3 regions of the Peribacillus sp. NPDC096622 genome follow, and region 1 is predicted to be linked to each of the others. Evidence: predicted binding sites of a transcription regulator. Region 1 holds the regulator's gene; each other region holds the start of a gene.
What was found. The regulator LexA, encoded in region 1, represses DNA repair genes until DNA is damaged. The targets are predictions, from matches to a motif close to CGAACATATGTTCG.

Region 1 (4,296 bases):
TTTCAGCTCATCTGCACCAAGCGGAGCGCCGTGAACAGCAGATTTACCTGAACGATTTGGTGAACCGTAACCAATAACCGTTTTCACTTCTATTAATGTTGGGCGTGCATCGTCGGTTTTCGCTTCTTCAATCGCTTTAGCAATTTCCTGAAGATCGTTCCCATCCTCAACGCGAATATATTGCCATCCATAAGATTTGAACCGGTCCGCTACGCTTTCACTAAATGATTGACTTAAGTCGCCGTCAAGGGAAATATCATTAGAATCATATAAAACAACAAGTCTTCCGAGTTGTAGATGTCCAGCTAATGAAGCGGCTTCTGCAGAAACACCTTCCATTAAATCTCCATCTCCACAAATGCTATATGTATAATGATCGACAACATTATAAGAATCTCGGTTATAGCTTTCTGCCAAATGACGTTCTGCCATTGCCATTCCGACTGCCATTGCGATACCTTGTCCAAGCGGCCCAGTAGTTGCATCTACACCAGCCGTATGTCCGTATTCAGGATGTCCTGGAGTTTTACTGCCCCATTGGCGGAAGCTTTTCAAATCATCGATAGATAAGCCATATCCCGATAAATGAAGAAGGCTGTATAACAGCATAGACCCATGACCAGCTGAAAGAACAAAGCGATCTCTATTAAACCAATCAGGATTTTTCGGGTTATGGTTCATATATTCGGTCCATAGTTTATACGCCATCGGCGCTGCACCCATCGGCATACCTGGATGGCCTGAATTAGCCTTTTCAATTGCATCAATCGACAATGTACGAATCGTATTGATAGAAAGTGCATCTAATTTATCTAACATATCGTAAAACATCCCTTCCTGTAATGTACCTCTTTATATTATAGTGACAAGCATAATATCACAACTAAAATCACTATTTAATACCCCAATATTACAATTTTCTAGGAATAAGAAGTCTCCTATTTAGATTAAACTAAATAGGAGAATACATACATGAATGCACTCTCTTTTTACTCCAAAATGCCAAAGAATCCTCTAATGAATGTTCCATCAGAAGAATCCAAGCATTAATGTAAATTTCTTTTTTCTTTTATATTTTTTATCTTTTGAGGAGTGACGTCATTACCCTCTGGATCCACGACTTTCACATGCTCCAAAGTATCGGACATGGACTTTCTGAATGTTTCCAAATATTCACTTCTCAATTGGGTTTGCTCTTTCGCCTCAACTTCCGTCAAACCTTCGGCCTTTGCCTTTTTAGAAAGTTCATTTATACGGGCTATTTTTTCTTTTGATAACATAATCTCGCTCCTTCATATTCTGCGGATATTGTCATGGTATTAAAAAAAAAGCGAAATTACAAGTTCTATGATTTACTTTCCTTTGTATTCATTTGATGTTCGAGATAACGCCTGTTCACAGTAGCCTTAGATACATTGTATCCAAAGCCCCTTAATGTGGCTGCGATTTCTGAGAATGTCAACCCATTGGCACGAAGTTTAATAATCTCTTCAATAGGAATCTCCATACGGTCCCTTCCAGTGGAATTCCTTTGATTCTGAAGATTTTTTTGAGGACGGTACCCTTTTTCAACGGCTCTTATCATTCCGCGCTTTATTTTAAGATTATGTAGTTTCCTTTGATATTCTTCTACAATGCCGACTATCTGGATGACCATGGCATCCGAATCCGATAACTCCAGCTCCCCATCGTGTGAGAGCGTATAAATTTTCACATTTTCTTTAAGGATGACATGGAATAGGGCTATTTTGGCATTCCCTCTTCCCAGTCTTGTTTCGTCCTGGATTAATAGAACTTCAGCTTCTTTGGTTTTAAATAGTTCGAGCATGTCAAAAATGCCATCCCGATTCAACTCATAACCACTTGCCTGTTCTTTTATAATGGAGATAACTTCCACATCCATCTTTTCAGCCAATTTGACCAATTCATCTTCCTGCCTTGCCAATGATGTTTCCTGTGACTCTTTTTCGGTGCTGACCCTACAATAGATTACCGCCTTCATAATACCCTACCTTCACTACTTACTGATCACTGGCCAAATTCTGGACAAGTTCTTCCCCTTTAACCGGTATGACAATGACTTGACCAGGTTTTATCGAATCCGCCCTGACTCCATTATGCTCTTCTATCCAACCAATGAATTCTTTTTTTGTCAAATTCGATTCTTCATATTCTTCGGCAATTCCCCATAGGGTATCACCTTCACTTACTTCTATAGAAAGGAAATCTTTTTTTTGATCATTGTTCAGTGTACAAGAGAATAAAATTGAAAAGATGAATACTGATCCCGCTAATAGAATCGTATAAATATAATTTTTGTATAATTTTTTCATAATTATCCCTCCAAAGCGAATGTTCGTTCGTATGTTATGGTCAAATTATAATACGAACGTTTGTTTCAGTCAACAACAAAATTCGAACTTATGTTTGTATAGAGTTGGGCGCCATGCTATAATGTAGCAAAGAACATTGGGGAAGAGGTGCACAAATGACAAAACTATCAAAACGGCAGCAAGATATTCTTGATTTCATTAAAGAAGAGGTCCGCCAAAAAGGTTATCCACCTTCCGTACGGGAGATTGGCGAAGCAGTGGGACTTGCATCAAGTTCAACAGTTCACGGGCATTTATCCCGCCTGGAAAGTAAAGGCCTTATTAGACGTGACCCAACTAAGCCAAGAGCCATTGAAATAATGAATTTGGAGGAAGCGAACAATATTCCCAAAGCCAATGTCGTGAACGTGCCGTTACTTGGAAAAGTAACAGCGGGCATGCCGATAACGGCCATTGAGAACATTGAAGAATACTTTCCGCTTCCCGAAAGCATGGTTCCACATGATGACCATGTATTCATGCTGGAAATCATGGGTGAAAGTATGATCGAAGCAGGAATTCATGATGGAGATTATGTCATTGTGAAACAACAAAGCAGTGCCAATAATGGAGATATCGTCGTGGCGATGACGGAAGATGATGAAGCCACTGTAAAACGATTCTTTAAGGAACCGGATTACATAAGACTTCAGCCTGAGAACTCAAATATGGAACCAATTATTTTACGAGATGTTTCGATTCTTGGAAAAGTAATAGGCTTATATAGACAAATACACTAAAAGCGCTTTCCGCGCTTTTTTTGTTTGTTTAAATTTATGTACCTTATTCTCTCAATATGCATATGGAAGAGTAGATATTGAAAATTTTTTAATAGAATCAAGTTTTCGTGGAAATTTAAACATCCTTTATAACGGATGAAAGTTATACAAGCGCCTTTCTGGTAATATGTACTTTTGAAAAAGCTCATCGAAATAAAAAAAGAGTGGGTTAAAATCCCCCTCCCATTAAATTTCTTCACTCTTAATCATTGGTTCACTTTAATAAAGTTAAGATCGCCTCAGCCATTCCACTGTTGAATCTGCACTTGTTGAGAAATTTGCAAGAGTTGAAAACAAAAACCCCTTTTTCACAATATGCCCTGTTAATTTTTTCTGGGCATAATGAGCAATTTTCTAAATGGCTGTTTCTTTGCTCGTTAGATCTCTGATTGCTATGCATAATTTCCAGGGAACCAATTTTTAAATATATCCATCTAACAACCGTTATATAAATACTTCTATAAGCTGTTTCCATTTGCGTAATTACCATCACCCTAGTTAACCCTAACATATCGCACCTCCCTCATTTTTCATCCCCAAAAAATGCCTTCTCAATTAAGAGAAGGCATTTCGCTATTTCTCAATATAGACCGAACGAATCAGCGTCCGGGTCCTTTCAGTACCATCCACATTTTTTTCCTTGACATCTATTGTTACATTATAAACACCTGACTTAGGTACTTCTGGAAAGGTACCAGTAAAATTTTCAGTATCCATTACCTTAATTGAGTTTTTTTCACTAATTTCATTACCGGTTTCATCTATCAGATGAACCAAAAATGTTGTGCTGATTGGTCTTTTTTTACCATTCATTGGATTCTTTATTAAAAACTTTGCATCTTTTTGCTTAACTTTACCGGCCATACTAAATGTAATGGGATTCTTTTCATTAAATTGTGCTGTGAACAAGTAGGCGTCTTTTGGTGATTTAGTCTTCATTCGTACTTTCCAGTCACCAATTTCAAGGTTATTTCTATAGAATGACTGGATGGTTGCACCATTAAAAAAGGAGGTTTCCTTTTTGGCTGAATGGACCTTTAAGGACGGTGAATACTTTTTATTGGATGGAGAAATCAACTCAACCTCCACATCATTTGAGGCTGTATATATGCTTATATTACCTGGGGCCGCTTCATTTACATGGA
Region 2 (4,296 bases), on a different contig from region 1:
GATAGGGAGCGTATCCCTGAACGGGTTGTGCATGCCCGCGGTGCAGGTGCGCATGGTTATTTCGTTCCGACCGGTAAAGCGGGGGACGAACCGATTTCAAAATATACGAGAGCGAAGGTTTTTCAGGAAGAAGGTAAAAAAACCCCGGTATTCGTAAGATTTTCATCTGTTATTCATGGAGGGACATCCCCGGAAACGTTACGTGATCCAAGGGGATTTGCCGTTAAATTTTATACGGAAGATGGCAACTGGGATCTTGTAGGCAATAACCTGAAAATCTTCTTCATCCGTGATGCCATGAAATTCCCGGATTTGATTCATGCCTTCAAACCGGATCCGGTCACGAATATTCAGGACGGCAGGAGGATTTTCGATTTTTGCTCGAGTTCGCCTGAAACATTCCATATGGTTACCTTTGTGTTTTCCCCATGGGGCATTCCAGCTAACTACCGCATGATGCAAGGATCGGGGGTCAATACTTATAAATGGGTGAATGAGGAAGGGAAAGCAGTGCTCGTCAAGTATCATTGGGAACCGAAACAAGGGATCAAGAACCTGACACAGCAAGAGGCCAATGAAATTCAAGCTACGAATTTCAATCATGCCACACAGGATCTATATGAAGCGATCGAACGCGGGGACTATCCTGAATGGGATCTCAACGTACAGATCATGAGTGATGATGATCATCCTGAGTTGGATTTCGATCCGCTGGATGATACGAAGATCTGGCCGAAAGATGAGTTCCCATGGCTGCATGTCGGTACGATGGTATTGAATAAAAACCCTGAAGACTACTTCACTGAAGTCGAACAGGCTGCATTCGGTACCGGTGTCCTAGTGGATGGACTGGATTTTTCTGATGACAAGATGTTACAGGGACGTACATTCTCTTATTCCGATACACAGCGTCACCGTGTTGGCGCTAATTATTTGCAACTGCCGATCAATGCTCCAAAGAAACGAACAGCCACGAATCAGACTGGCGGACAAATGCAATATGAAGTTGGCAGAGGCGGCCAAAGCCCCCACATCAACTACGAACCATCCACTGTCGGCGGCTTGAAGGAAGCCAAGCAGACGGGCAAGGAGTATACACCTATGGTGGAAGGGAAACTTGTTCGTGAGACAATCGATCGCCAAAACAATACGAAGCAGGCCGGGGAAACGTTCCGGGAATTCGAGGATTGGGAAAAAGACGATTTAATTTCCAATTTAGTGACGGCATTGGCTCCTGCCGACAAGCGCATTCAGGAAAAAATGATAGCACTTGCCGAAGAGGCCGATGAAGAGTATGGCCGCAGGTTGAAAGAGGGACTGGCCGCGGCTTCTGAACATACGGAATCTTCAAAACCACTGGGTGGGACGGATAACCCTGAGGATGCCGTTAGAAAAGGACATGAAGCAGATCCATATTGATTGGGCTGAAAAGAAGCAAACTTCCTTTTAAAGGGGTTTGCCTCTTTTTTTTCTGGGCATAATTGATGGATGTGCGGATGCTTTTCTAAGGATGCCTTGAAAATCAAGCAGGAAATTGATTGGCAAAAAACTTCATAATCATTTAAACTGAAACTACTCTATTTTTCTCTTATAAAGGAGATGAAAAAATGATTAAAATTCTTTCTGCCCTTTTCCTTCCTTGTCTACTTGTCATGCTATTTTCAAGAGTCACCTATAACAATGTCGTAGGCCTTGTTTTAACTGTTGCCTTGATTACAGCTTCCGCATATAAAGGTTATACGCATACAAACTTATTGATCATCGTCGATGCCTTATCCCTGACAGTGGGATTTTGGTTATCAAAAAGAATGATGAAACGTACATCCAAGAGCGCCTGACATCAAAGGTGCTTTTTTTGTACTCAAACTTGTCATTCCCCTCAACACACAAAAATAGAATGGATGTTCGCTTATTGCTGGTTTGTTTTAAGGCTATTGTGGTAGAATGTGTATATATGCTTTATTAAACCGGAATAAATAGAAGGGATATAGGCATGTCCCGTTTTCATATAAAAATATTTCAATAGGAGGCTATGCTTGGTGAAGGATAAGTTTGAGTTAGTCTCAAAATACTCTCCTCAAGGAGATCAGCCGGCAGCAATTGAAATGCTGGTCGAAGGGATTAAGGAAGGCAAGGAAATGCAGACGTTATTGGGGGCAACGGGGACAGGGAAAACGTTCACCGTTTCCAATGTGATTCAAAAGATCAATAAACCGACTCTTGTCATTGCCCACAATAAAACGTTGGCAGGGCAGCTATACAGTGAGTTCAAAGAGTTCTTTCCTAATAATGCCGTCGAATACTTCGTTAGCTATTATGATTATTACCAGCCAGAGGCTTATGTTCCATCGACGGATACATTCATCGAAAAAGATGCAAGCATCAATGATGAAATCGATAAACTGCGTCACTCGGCAACCTCGTCCTTGTTCGAAAGGAAAGATGTCATCATCATTGCCAGTGTTTCGTGCATATATGGACTCGGTTCTCCTGAAGAGTACCGGGAGATGGTCGTTTCCCTCCGAACGGGCATGGAAATAGACCGGAATGCCTTGCTGCACAGACTCGTGGATATCCAATATGAGAGGAATGATATTGCTTTCCAACGGGGGACCTTCCGAGTTCGCGGCGACGTCGTCGAAATTTTCCCGGCTTCACGTGATGAACATTGCGTACGGGTCGAGTTTTTCGGGGATGAGATCGACCGTATCCGTGAAGTCGATGCCCTGACTGGTGAAATTACCGGTGAACGTGAACATATCGCCATTTTCCCGGCTTCCCACTTCGTAACCCGTGAAGAGAAAATGCGGATAGCCATTCAAAATATCGAAACGGAACTGGAAGAGAGATTGAAGGAATTAAGGGAAGATGAAAAGCTTCTTGAAGCACAGCGCTTGGAGCAGCGGACCCGTTATGATTTGGAAATGATGCGGGAAATGGGCTTTTGTTCAGGGATCGAGAACTATTCCCGCCATTTAACCCTTCGTCCCTCGGGTGCGACACCATACACTTTAATGGATTACTTTCCAGAGGACTTCCTATTGGTCGTGGATGAATCACACGTAACCCTTTCGCAAATCCGCGGAATGTTCAATGGAGATCAGGCGCGGAAGCAAGTGCTCGTCGATCATGGCTTCCGTCTGCCGTCTGCAAAAGATAACCGCCCGCTAAGATTTGAAGAATTTGAAAAAAAGGTCCATCAATCCATATTCGTTTCGGCAACTCCGGGACCATATGAACTCGAACATACGCCAGAAATGGTTCAGCAGATCATCCGTCCTACCGGATTGCTGGATCCGACGGTAGAAGTGCGGCCGATTGAAGGGCAGATAGATGACTTGATCGGTGAAATACAGGAGCGCGTCAAAAAGAACGAGCGTGTGCTCATAACGACCTTGACGAAAAAGATGTCTGAAGATTTGACTGATTATTTAAAGGAAATCGGCATCAAAGTCCAATATCTTCATTCGGAAGTAAAGACCTTGGAAAGGATAGAAATCATCCGGGAACTCCGAATGGGCAAATATGATGTACTCGTTGGAATCAATCTTTTAAGGGAAGGCCTGGATATTCCGGAAGTGTCGTTAGTGACCATTCTGGATGCCGATAAAGAAGGGTTCCTTCGCTCGGAACGTTCGCTTATTCAAACGATGGGCCGTGCAGCCCGTAATGCCAACGGCCACGTCATCATGTATGCAGACCGCATCACGAATTCGATGGAACTTGCCATCAATGAAACGAGGCGGCGTCGTGAAATCCAGGAGAATTATAATAAAGAGCATGGAATAATGCCTCAAACCATTCAAAAGGATATCCGTGACTCCATAAGGGCGACTCATGTAGCCGAAGAAAGCGAAGAGTATAAGGAAGACCTTGCACCAAGCCTTGCGAAGCTCCCTAAAAAAGAGCGTTTAAAAGTGATGGCAAGCATGGAAAAGGAAATGAAGGAAGCGGCAAAGGCACTGGACTTCGAGCGGGCTGCCGAGCTTCGTGATTTATTACTAGAGTTAAAAGCGGAAGGGTGACGAAACATGGCAATGGATAAAATTGTGATAAAAGGCGCCAGGGCCAACAATTTAAAGAATATTGATATCACGATACCGAGAGACAAACTTGTTGTGCTGACCGGATTATCCGGATCTGGAAAGTCTTCCTTGGCTTTTGATACGATTTATGCAGAAGGGCAAAGACGTTATGTAGAATCACTGTCCGCTTATGCTCGTCAATTCTTAGGCCAAGTGGATAAACCGGATGTCGATGCGATCGAAGGTTTGTCACCAGCCATCTCCATAGACC
Region 3 (4,296 bases), on a different contig from region 1:
TTATTGTAAGCTTCTTCTTCTTAACAGCCGTTAAAAAGTCTTTGTATGCCTGGGTAGTATGAGAAATTTTAGGGCATACACAGATTTTACATTAAGCGATTTAATCACATAAGCCAGACCGCCAACATGATTCGAATCTGGGTGAGTGGATACTGCGCTAAGTGTTTTTACCTTTTGTTTTTTTAGGTAGGCAACAACTTCGGCGCCCTTTCCTTTACCGCCGCCATCGATTAAAACGTTTTCATTGCCGGTTTGTATAAGGATTGAATCTCCTTGTCCAACATTGATGAAATGTACCTTTACATTTGAGGCTGCCTCAGTTGTTTTAAGTCCAGTGAATAAAGACAAAACAAGCACAGCAACCAGTAGAATATTTATTTTCTTCATTTTTCCCCTCCAAATAATTTACCATGTAAAACCGGAAAAATTGGAATTTGGACACGGTTTTTATTCGTGGTAAAAAAAGGGCAAAGTCATCTAAATCTATGGTTAGGTAAAATGATCCTGGGTGATTAATTGTCTTGTGAATTCTCTTGAATCAAAATGAAAAAAACATTATTTCACAGATTCAATCAATAGAAAATCTATTTTCCTCAAAATTTTATTAAGAAGAATGTTGAAAGTGTGAAGTTGGCACTATTAAACGAGGGCTGCGTATCTGCAGTTGAACGTAATATAGAAAGTTAGGATTACCAACAAAATATTTTGTTAAAGAGTATGTTGACGAGTTTGTTTACTGTTTTTTTAGAATTTGTACAATTAAACGTTGGTTTCCACTCCAGGCACTTGCATTCCGCGGGCGGTCCATGAGCATCCTCGGCGTCTTTGCACCTGCGTGGTCTCCCTTGGACACGCATTTCCCGCATGAGTCTCGCACTTTTCGTTCCAACCAACTTTGTTTCAAAATTTAGATGGAAACCCTTTTGGCTACGAATTAAACCATGCAAATAAAACATTGCATGGTTTTTATAAGAAATAAAGGTTGGGAAAATTTTTTACGATCAAAACATGGGGTATAAGTTTCTTTAACGATTGACTCCTTGATACATAATATAATAGACAATAGACACCGACGATGCACCTTTTGTTCAGTGTTTCACAAACTGTTCGAAAAAGGTTATTATTTTTCTGGAACTCTTTTGTTTTATACGTTTTATATTAAGAAATCGCTACTAGTAGATAATACTAGGTATGGATATTCAATTAACATCTTTTTCAATAACGTTGTACTGACACTAAAATGATAGTGTTGACGTATAGTTATAATAGATGAATGGAAATTAAATTGTCGATTAATATTGAACAAACGAGCCCGACCTATTAATCGTTAAGGACTGTTTCCTTGAAAGTGTTGCCCTGATCAGTAAGCAGTAATTGTGCGAACGGCTTATGTAAAACGGCGATTGACAGTCCTCATTTCCTATAATGAGGAAGAGGAGTGTATACCAGAAGGATACAGCGTCGAATATGGAGGGACATTCTGCCGTTTAATCATTAAGAACAAAGGCGATGCTATGCATAGAGTGAATTTAATGAAGGATGCCATAACAAGGGAGCTTGAAGTAATTCAGTTAATTGTAAAAGGTATTTTCCAGAAGAAGAATTATCTATCTGAAATCCATGGCAGACATTTCATCCCACATGGCATAGATCAATCAAACAAAGGATATCATGGGCTTTTTAAGCGTCCCCATCGTATTAAAGGTATTTCATTTTTCCGACACAGGGAATTGTTGAAGGCAATCGATCAGGGGAAATCATGAATGCGTGTTACATTCTGCGGCGGATCATGATATTGGTTTACTTTAAGCTCCTTGTTCAAGATAACTGTTTTCCTATCCTTCTCTTCAAGATGATTAGTGCTCTTGGTTTGATGGGGCAGAGACAATCATAATGGGTGCGACTCCAACCTTTGTAAAGGAGCATGTAAATAACTTTTATTTGAAGAATCTCAAAACTAAAATGGTTAAGGATATTCAGTAGGCACTTGATTACATAGGTTATGCCTTGAGCGAAAAGTAATATTCATAAAGATGAATCCATGGTTTTAACAAGCCGATTAAATTATGATTATGGAATATTCAAACAGGTGAATGGAGGTAAGTGAGTCTTATCGGTCTTGATCATGAAAGACTCACTTACCTTTATGCCTGGAAGGGCGGAATGCTTTTTTGTGGTCATACTTTTTACATCCAAGGGATCTGTCCCTTCCCGAAGGATCCAAGCATCCACATTCACAGAAACATGTATGGAGGATGCCTGTACCCGCCCGCTAATTCCTTGAACGGTGGTTTTTTTCGAAAAAGTAATAACATAACAAGTCTTCGGTTTTGTTGCGAAGGCGGGGATTGAAATAATTATGATGTTCCTCGTATCCTTTATATAAAAAACAATACATCGTGAAGGATTCATCGCGTTTGATTTCACTAACCTTAATATTCTCTTTGCGCAAATAGCGCCGTACCTCGGCAAGTTCGTCTTGAACCACTTTTAAAGTATGTTCGACTAGCTCCGAATAGGGCCTTTTTAATTTAAACGGACTAATTTCGATGACCTTGAGATCCAGGTTTAAGACTGTAATAACCATAGGGAGGTAGATGGCTTTTTCAATCATATTTCGGTCACCTTCTGGAATGCGGGTCATCATGACCGCCCCTTTCTAAATAGTACGTTTTCAATAATAATATGTATATTCCGTGAAAAAAACGAGAACATTTGTTCTATTTTTTTATCCTAATGTATTTTCAGTGTATATGCAAGCAATTTTGATAAATCTAGAAATATTCGTTAACAAGATTATGTTTTCCGGAGATAGGGAAAGTATGAAGATATATGGATAATAATTCTTGCAATTTCAGGGGAAAGTGATATATCTAAAATAAACAGTTTTTAATAAGTTTATGCTGCTTTGATGGCAGCATGTCGAGGGAGATAATTATGGATTTGGATACTATACGTGAGTGGTTTACACTTGATCATATATCGGCACTTATTCAGCAATATCGCTCATTCGGTCCAATTCCCGGAATCTTACTGCCGATGCTGGAAGCTTTTTTGCCTTTTTTGCCCTTAGTGGTGTTCGTGCTTGCCAATGCAACGGCTTTTGGTCTCTGGTGGGGGTTTTTATTTTCTTGGATTGGTGCGGTAGCGGGGTCTTTTTTGCTTTTTTGGATTATTAGAAGATATGGTCAAATGAGGTTTTTCCGATTTTTGCAAAAGCATAAACAGGTGCAGAGGTTGATGGTTTGGGTTGAGAGCCATGGATTCGGTCCTTTGTTCATATTGCTCTGCTTCCCTTTTACACCTTCTGCTATCGTTAATATCGTGGCAGGACTTTCAAAAGTCAGTACCCTGCAATATGGACTTGCAGTAGTGGGAGGGAAAGCGGTGATGATTTTTACGATCAGTTTCGTGGGTTACGATTTAGTATCCTTAATTCATAAACCGGTGCGAACGGTCATTATCGGAATCGTCATCTTCATCCTATGGTATGTGGGGAAAAGATTGGAAGTCCGGTTAAATAGAAGCATGAAGAGAGAAGAAGGACAATAAATTAATATATAAATGCAGTAGGGGTTGAACTAGATGGAAAAAACAAACAAGAATTCTTTATCCGATTGGATAAAACCAGCGATGATAGCTTTTGTTATTTACATCTTAATCCGTACATTTCTCTTTTCAAGCTATGATGTTGAAGGAAAGTCGATGCAGCCGACCCTTGAAGATGGAAATAAACTTGTTGTGAATAAAATCAATTACCAGATTCATGATATCAACCGTTTTGACATTATTGTTTTTCATGCGAATTCACAAGAAGATTATGTTAAGCGGGTTATAGGGGTTGCAGGCGACCGTATTCATTATAAAGATGATTGGCTATATGTAAATGGTAAGAAAGTGGATGAGCCTTATCTTGAGAAATTCAAGGAAGGTTTCCCAGGACAGGATTTTACGGGTGATTTTACATTAAAAGAATTGACGGACATGACCAAAGTTCCGGAAGGCAAGCTTTTTGTCATGGGTGATAATCGTCTTGAAAGTGCTGACAGCCGTCACTTTGGTTATATACCGGTTGAAAACGTTGTTGGTAAAGTGGATGTTCGATATTGGCCGGTCAAGGATTTCAATTTTAAATTTACAGGTGAATGATTGTGGAAGCCCGAGAATTATGTGGGCTTTTTCTTTTGGGGGAAAAGCGAACGTACGATTGGTGTTTTTTTAAGGGAAACGGTAAAATAATAGAAAGTAAATCTAATTGGAAACAGAAACCTAGTCATAAAGACGAAGCTATTTCTG

Region 2: the regulator LexA is predicted to act here: its motif matches at 1,895-1,908, upstream of uvrB (excinuclease ABC subunit UvrB).
Region 3: the regulator LexA is predicted to act here: its motif matches at 2,709-2,722, upstream of ACIQYG_RS06980 (YhjD family protein).

The regions. Positions count from the first base shown of each region.
Region 1 is NZ_JBIWES010000011.1:10,596-14,891, reverse strand. Features, by position in the region: gene tkt (transketolase) at 1-819, opposite strand, end outside; gene ACIQYG_RS18550 (DUF896 domain-containing protein) at 1,047-1,280, opposite strand; gene ACIQYG_RS18545 (YneB family resolvase-like protein) at 1,346-2,002, opposite strand; gene yneA (cell division suppressor protein YneA) at 2,022-2,333, opposite strand; gene lexA (transcriptional repressor LexA) at 2,489-3,112, shown strand; gene ACIQYG_RS18530 (esterase/lipase family protein) at 3,725-4,296, opposite strand, start outside.
Region 2 is NZ_JBIWES010000002.1:322,366-326,661, forward strand. Features, by position in the region: gene ACIQYG_RS04925 (catalase) at 1-1,419, shown strand, start outside; gene ACIQYG_RS04930 (CsbA family protein) at 1,608-1,838, shown strand; gene uvrB (excinuclease ABC subunit UvrB) at 2,040-4,025, shown strand; gene uvrA (excinuclease ABC subunit UvrA) at 4,032-4,296, shown strand, end outside.
Region 3 is NZ_JBIWES010000003.1:114,274-118,569, reverse strand. Features, by position in the region: partial or broken gene ACIQYG_RS06990 (ComEC/Rec2 family competence protein) at 1-387, opposite strand, end outside; gene ACIQYG_RS06985 (hypothetical protein) at 1,377-1,763, shown strand; gene ACIQYG_RS06980 (YhjD family protein) at 2,273-2,644, opposite strand; gene ACIQYG_RS06975 (TVP38/TMEM64 family protein) at 2,938-3,552, shown strand; gene lepB (signal peptidase I) at 3,586-4,149, shown strand.